DNA from 3 places in the Pantoea vagans genome. Region 1 is predicted to be linked to each of the others. Evidence: predicted binding sites of a transcription regulator. Region 1 holds the regulator's gene; each other region holds the start of a gene.
The links. Region 1 encodes CRP, which controls carbon source genes, mostly activating them, when cyclic AMP is high. Its sites were predicted from a motif close to ATGTGANNNNNNTCACAT; they were not measured.
Positions count from the first base shown of each region.

Region 1 (2,206 bases):
TGTGGGTAAAAATACGTGGCGCTTCTTCACGGCGTTCAGAGGTGAGCTTCACCTCGCAATCGGCCACATCATTACGGCCCTTTTGCAGGATAGACACCACGTCAATCGCGCTACAGCCGCCCGCCGCCATCAGAACCATCTCCATTGGACTCGGCGCTTTATCCCCTGAATTACCGTCCATTAATACCTGATGGCCAGATGAGGATTCTCCGAGAAAGGTTAACCCCTCCACCCATTTCACTCGTGCCTGCATTATTCTTTCTCCTGAAGTGGCTATTTTGCCGCCAGAGTACGCTTTCAGTTGATAAACAGCAATCCAGACTCTTCCGCCTGTTGCTGAAGCGAGACAACAGAAGACAGCTTGCAAAAGCTGTGCTACAAACAGTGCTGAAAATATTTTCGTCGTAACAGACGAAGGCGGGAAGAATCAAAAGCGTAGCTTAAGAATCACCCGGAAATAAAACGCTCGACGATTACACCGCCTGACAGGGAAAACTGCCCCCTGTGCTTTGGGCACGATTACAATAGAGGATAATAGCGAATGGTTCTCGGCAAACCGCAAACAGACCCTACACTCGAATGGTTCCTGTCCCATTGCCATATTCACAAATATCCGTCAAAGAGCACGCTCATCCATCAGGGTGAGAAAGCGGAAACGCTGTACTACATCGTGAAAGGTTCCGTTGCGGTTCTGATCAAAGATGAAGAAGGCAAAGAGATGATCCTCTCCTACCTCAATCAGGGAGATTTCATCGGCGAACTCGGCCTGTTTGAAGAAGGTCAGGAACGTAGTGCCTGGGTACGTGCCAAAACTGCCTGCGAAGTGGCTGAAATTTCCTACAAAAAATTCCGTCAGCTGATTCAGGTAAACCCGGATATTTTGATGCGACTCTCGTCGCAAATGGCGCGTCGTCTGCAAATCACCTCCGAGAAAGTGGGCAACCTTGCCTTCCTCGATGTGACGGGCCGTATCGCGCAAACACTGCTTAATCTGGCCAAACAGCCAGATGCGATGACTCACCCAGACGGGATGCAGATTAAAATCACCCGTCAGGAGATTGGTCAGATCGTGGGTTGCTCACGCGAAACCGTGGGGCGCATCCTGAAAATGCTGGAAGATCAGAACCTGATCTCCGCACACGGTAAAACCATCGTCGTTTACGGCACCCGCTAATTTCTTATCACCCACGGCGTGATGGCAACATCGCGCCGTTTTTGTTTGCGATGAGCTGATGTGGCGCCGAATCATCTATCATCCTGAGGTCAACTACGCCCTGCGGCAAACGCTGGTGCTGTGCCTGCCTGTGGCACTTGGCTGGCTGTTTGGCGATCTGCAAAAAGGCCTGTTGTTCTCATTAGTGCCTGCCTGCTGCAACATGGCCGGTCTGGATACCCCGCATAAACGCTTCTTCAAACGTCTGATTGTCGGCGGTTCGCTGTTTGCCATCGGCAGTTTTTCGATCCAGTTGCTCACGGATTATCAGATTCCGCTGCCGCTCATTCTGTTTGTGCTGCCGCTGCTGATTGGTGTCACCGGCGAAATCAGCCCGTTGCATGGCCGCTTGCTGCCAGCCACCCTGATCGCCGCCATCTTTAGCCTCAGCCTGGTTGGAAGGATGCCGGTCTGGGTGCCGCCGCTGCTGTATATCGGCGGTACGTTCTGGTACGGCCTGTTTAACTGGTTTTGGTTCTGGCTGTGGAAAGAGCAGCCGATGCGTGAAACCCTGAGCCTGCTGTATCGCGAACTGGCAGATTACTGTGATGCGAAATACACGCTGCTGACGCAACTCACCGATCCTGAAAAAGCGTTACCGCCGCTACTGGCACGCCAGCAAAAAGCCGTCGATCTGATCACCACCTGTTATCAGCAGATGCATATGCTCTCGGCCAGCCGCGATAACAGCCATAAGCGTCTGACGCGAGCGTTTCAGGTGGCGTTGGATTTACAGGAACACATTTCGGTGAGCCTGCATCAGCCGGAAGAGGTGCAAAAGCTGGTCGAGCAGAGCCACGCTGAGGCGGTGATCCGTTGGAATGCGAAAACCATCTCCGCGCGCCTGCGCATCCTCGCCGATGCGATTCTCTATCATCAGTTGCCGGAGCGCTTCCATATGGAGAAGCCACTCGGGGCGCTGGAAAAAATCGCGCGCCAGCACCCAGATAATCCGGTCGGCAACTTCTGTTACTACCACTTCAGCCGTATCGC
Region 1 is NZ_CP011427.1:162,599-164,804, reverse strand. Features, by position in the region: gene LK04_RS00730 (OsmC family protein) at 1-253, opposite strand, end outside; gene crp (cAMP-activated global transcriptional regulator CRP) at 542-1,174, shown strand; gene LK04_RS00720 (YccS/YhfK family putative transporter) at 1,233-2,206, shown strand, end outside.

Region 2 (2,206 bases), 340 kb from region 1:
CACGCCACTGACGCAGGATCTCCAGACCATCGCGTTCCGGCAGCGAAAGATCCAACACCACCGCATCCCACGGCGCGGCCGCCAGCGCCTGATAACCTGCTTCGCCGGACACGAACCAGTCCACGCTGAAGCCGAGTTTGATTAAGCCCACTTTCAGGCCATCACCAATCAGCGTGTCATCCTCAATCAACAAAATGCGCATGCCCTTCTCCTCTTCTGCTTGGGTGGTTATACGAAGCAGAACCCCGCTTGTACAGTGCAAATCGCTGCAAATCACCTATTTTTTCTCTTTAAGATCCTGTTAAGAACCTTATGGTGAAATGGCTCCTGACTTCCGCACATTCATGGAAAAGAGGTGAAAAATGAAAAAGAGTGCAGCGATCTTAGCCATTGTGATGTTGGCCGCCACGCCCGTTCTGGCCGCGCAACAAGGTGGGTTTGTGGACCCCAATGCGCCGAAAACCCAGGTTCACGCCGGTGGATTCCAGGCTGACAACACCAGCGTTGTGACGGTGAAACAAGCCGAAGAGATGAAAGACGATAGCTGGATCACCGTGCGCGGCAATCTTGATAAGCAAATCGGTGATGAAGACTATTTGTTCCGCGACAGCAGCGGCACCATGAAAGTAGAGATCGACCACAAGCGCTGGCATGGTCAGACCATCACGCCGAAAGATCAGGTCGAACTGACGGGTGAACTGGATAAAGACTTCAACGCCATTGAGTTGGACGTTAAACAGGTTCGCAAACTGCCATAACACCCTCCAGAGCCGCTTCAGCGGCTCTTTTCTTTTTCCAAAATCAAATTTTATCCGGTACAAGCGAAACGTTTCGATGGCGATCACATTTCCGTGATATCGCCATTGAGTTGCCCTGCGCATTTAATACACTCCCAATCAGCGAAACGTTTCGCTGTGGAGTGGAAGAAATGAAAAAAGGTCGCTTGTTAAACGCTGAAGTCTCTCATGTGATTGCCCGCCTGGGGCACACCGACACGCTGACGATTGCTGATGCAGGCTTGCCGATCCCGGCCGGTCCGCAGCGTATCGATCTGGCGTTGACGCCGGGAACCCCCGAATTTTTGCAGGTGGTTGATGTTGTCACGCAGGAGATGCAAGTCGAAAGCGCCCTGATGGCGGAGGAGATCAAGCAGCACAATCCGCAGCTTCACAGCGCACTGCTCGCCGTGCTCGATGCCTTGCAACAGCACCAGGGGAATATCATCACCATTCGTTACACCAGCCATGAACAGTTCAAACAACAGACTCAGCGTAGTCAGGCGGTCATTCGCAGCGGAGAGTGCTCTCCGTATGCGAATGTCATCCTGAGCGCTGGCGTGACCTTCTGAGGCCGTTATGCAACCGTTATTGCAACTCAAAGGGATTGAAAAGTCGTTTCCTGGTGTAAAAGCGCTGAATGGTGCCTCGCTGGCCGTTTATCCGGGCCGCGTGATGGCACTGGTCGGGGAAAACGGTGCGGGTAAATCCACCATGATGAAAGTGCTGACTGGCATTTACAGCATGGATGCCGGTTCGCTGCAGTGGCTGGGTAAGGATGTGGCTTTTTCTGGACCGAAAGCGTCGCAGGAAGCGGGCATTGGTATCATCCATCAGGAACTGAACCTGATTCCGCAATTGACCGTGGCAGAGAATATTTTCCTCGGTCGCGAATTTGTTAACCGCTTTGGCCGTATCCAGTGGCAACGGATGTATGCCGAGGCGGACGCTTTATTACATCGCCTCAACTTACGCTTCAATAGCCATAAGCTGGTGGGCGATTTATCGATTGGCGATCAGCAAATGGTTGAGATTGCCAAAGTGCTGAGCTTCGAGTCACAGGTCATCATTATGGATGAACCCACCGATGCCCTGACCGATACCGAGACCTTGTCGCTGTTCCGCGTGATCAACGAGCTGAAAGCCCAAGGCTGCGGCATCGTGTATATCTCGCACCGCATGAAAGAGATCTTCGAAATTTGCGATGACGTGACCGTATTCCGTGACGGCCAGTTTATTGCCGAGCGCGCGGTCAGCGATCTCAGTGAAGAGAGTCTGATCGAGATGATGGTCGGCCGTAAGCTGGAAGATCAATATCCGCATATCGATCAAGCCCCGGGGGAGGTTCGCCTGAAGGTGGAGCACCTCAGCGGTCCGGGTGTGGATGACGTCAGCTTCACTTTACGTAAAGGCGAAATTCTGGGCATTTC
Region 2 is NZ_CP011427.1:4,136,115-4,138,320, forward strand. Features, by position in the region: gene qseB (quorum sensing response regulator transcription factor QseB) at 1-202, opposite strand, end outside; gene LK04_RS19095 (YgiW/YdeI family stress tolerance OB fold protein) at 363-758, shown strand; gene rbsD (D-ribose pyranase) at 929-1,348, shown strand; gene rbsA (ribose ABC transporter ATP-binding protein RbsA) at 1,356-2,206, shown strand, end outside.
Region 2: the regulator CRP is predicted to act here: its motif matches at 830-847, upstream of rbsD (D-ribose pyranase).

Region 3 (2,206 bases), 310 kb from region 1:
GGACCGTTGAGATTCAGCGATTGCCAGTTGAGCACGGTGCCGGAGTCACGCATTGCCATGGTCAACGCCACACGCTCTTCCAGATTCATATCGTGGAAATAGATGGTCATCGCCAGCGCAGCGATCTGACCCTCTGATACGCTGTTATCGCGCACGCCATTAATAAAGAAGCGGATTTCCGCCTCAGTCAGTGGCAGGCCATCGCGTTTTTTTCGAATAATTTCTTGTGGCAGGAACAAGGTTGCCTCCCCGGAGATTGCTGTGAAAATGGCAGAACATCGGCCAGGTGCGCATAAATACGCCAGACACCTGTAGGGTCGCCATTTATGGCGACCATTGGCGTGAAATCAATAACCCGTCTTACTGGTCGCCGTTGCGTGGCCCAGCGTGTTTAGCAGGCTTGCCAACAGGCTTGACGCGCCAAAGCGGAAATGACGCGCATCCGCCCAGCCTTCGCCGAGGATATCGTCTGCCAGTTCCAGATAGATGGCCGCATCTTCGGCGGTACGTACGCCACCCGCCGGTTTGAAACCGACCTGCTGCTTGACGCCTTTATCACGGATTACTTGCATCATGATCGCCGCCACTTCTGGTGTGGCGTTGACCGGCACTTTACCGGTGGAGGTTTTGATGAAATCAGCACCCGCATCAATGGCAATTTCAGAAGCGGCACGGATCAGCGCTTCCTCTTTCAACTCACCGGTTTCGATAATCACTTTCAGCAGCACGTTAGCGGCGGCGCAGGCTTCTTTACAGGCTTTCACCAGTTCAAAGCCGATTTCGCGATTACCGGCAATCAGCGCGCGATACGGGAAAACCACATCCACTTCGTCGGCACCGTAAGCGATAGCCGCGCGGGTTTCTGCCAGCGCGATGTCAATGTCATCGTTGCCGTGCGGGAAGTTGGTTACAGTCGCAATCTGAATCTCTGGGGTGCCCTGCTCACGCAGTGCTTTACGCGCCGCCGGAATAAAGCGTGGATAGATGCAGATAGCCGCGGTGTTACCGGCTGGCGATTTCGCCTGACGACACAGTGCGATCACCTTCTCATCCGTATCGTCTTCATTCAGCGTGGTTAAGTCCATCAGTTGCAGTGCACGTTGTGCAGCAGCGTTGAGATCGGTCATGGTGCTCTCCAAAAGGTAACCGGCAGACGGTGTCACCGGGGAATGTGATAATTATAACAATCCTCGCACGAATTAATTGCGCCATGAGTCACACGAAAAAAGAAAACCTGTCATGTAAATACAGTCATATCGTGACATTCATCACAAATCGCCGCTGGCACAACCGATTTCTGGCGAAATACTGGTTGTTAATATTATCACAATTTTTGGTGAAAAAGTGTATAGCGGCTTTAATACTGTAGCCAATTCGGACCACAAAAGTGGCATTTCCAGAATCTGTCGGGAGGGTGTCAGTCGGGGAGTGCAAACACGCGCAGGCTGTTTTGCCACAGGGCTTCAGCGATGATTTCAGGCGGCTCGCTGCGCAGCTCGCACAGCACATCAAATACGTTACGCGCCCTTTCAGGACGATTAGGCTGGCCCTGAAAACCTTGCAGCGGCATATCTGGCGCATCGGTCTCCAGCAACAGCGATGACAGCGGTAAACTGGCGATAGTATTGCGGGTTTTACTGGCCCGCTCGTATGTGATGGTGCCGCCAACGCCAATGGCATAGCCGAGCTGAATAAAACGCTCGGCCTGCTGCTGGCTCCCGGCAAAGCCGTGAACCACACCGCAGCGCGCTAAGTTGTGACGGCGCAAATGCAACGCTAACTGATCGTGCGTACGCCGTGAGTGCAGGATCACCGGCAAGTCATACTGCTTCGCTAATTTTAACTGCGCATCCAGCAGATGCGTTTGTTTGCTGAACTGCGCATCATCCATATAGAGATCGAGACCGATCTCGCCGATCGCCACCCGTTTAGGATCGGGCGTTTGCAGCCAGCGATCCAGCTCATCCAGATGCGCATCGGTATGCACGGCGATATTGATCGGATGTAAGCCCAACGCGGCATACAGCGCGTCATGTTGCTGCGCCAGTTGAGTGACCAAAGCGAATCGACTGGCATCGACGCTTGGCACAATAATCCGTTCCACCGCCGACTGCGCCGCCCGATCGATGCTGCCCGCTGCGTCATTGACAAAAGGGGGAAAATCAAAATGGCAGTGGGTATCGATAAATCTCATGCCAGCGACCCT
Region 3 is NZ_CP011427.1:476,170-478,375, reverse strand. Features, by position in the region: gene deoA (thymidine phosphorylase) at 1-239, opposite strand, end outside; gene deoC (deoxyribose-phosphate aldolase) at 348-1,127, opposite strand; gene LK04_RS02255 (TatD family hydrolase) at 1,418-2,194, opposite strand; gene LK04_RS02250 (patatin-like phospholipase family protein) at 2,191-2,206, opposite strand, start outside.
Region 3: the regulator CRP is predicted to act here: its motif matches at 1,170-1,187, upstream of deoC (deoxyribose-phosphate aldolase).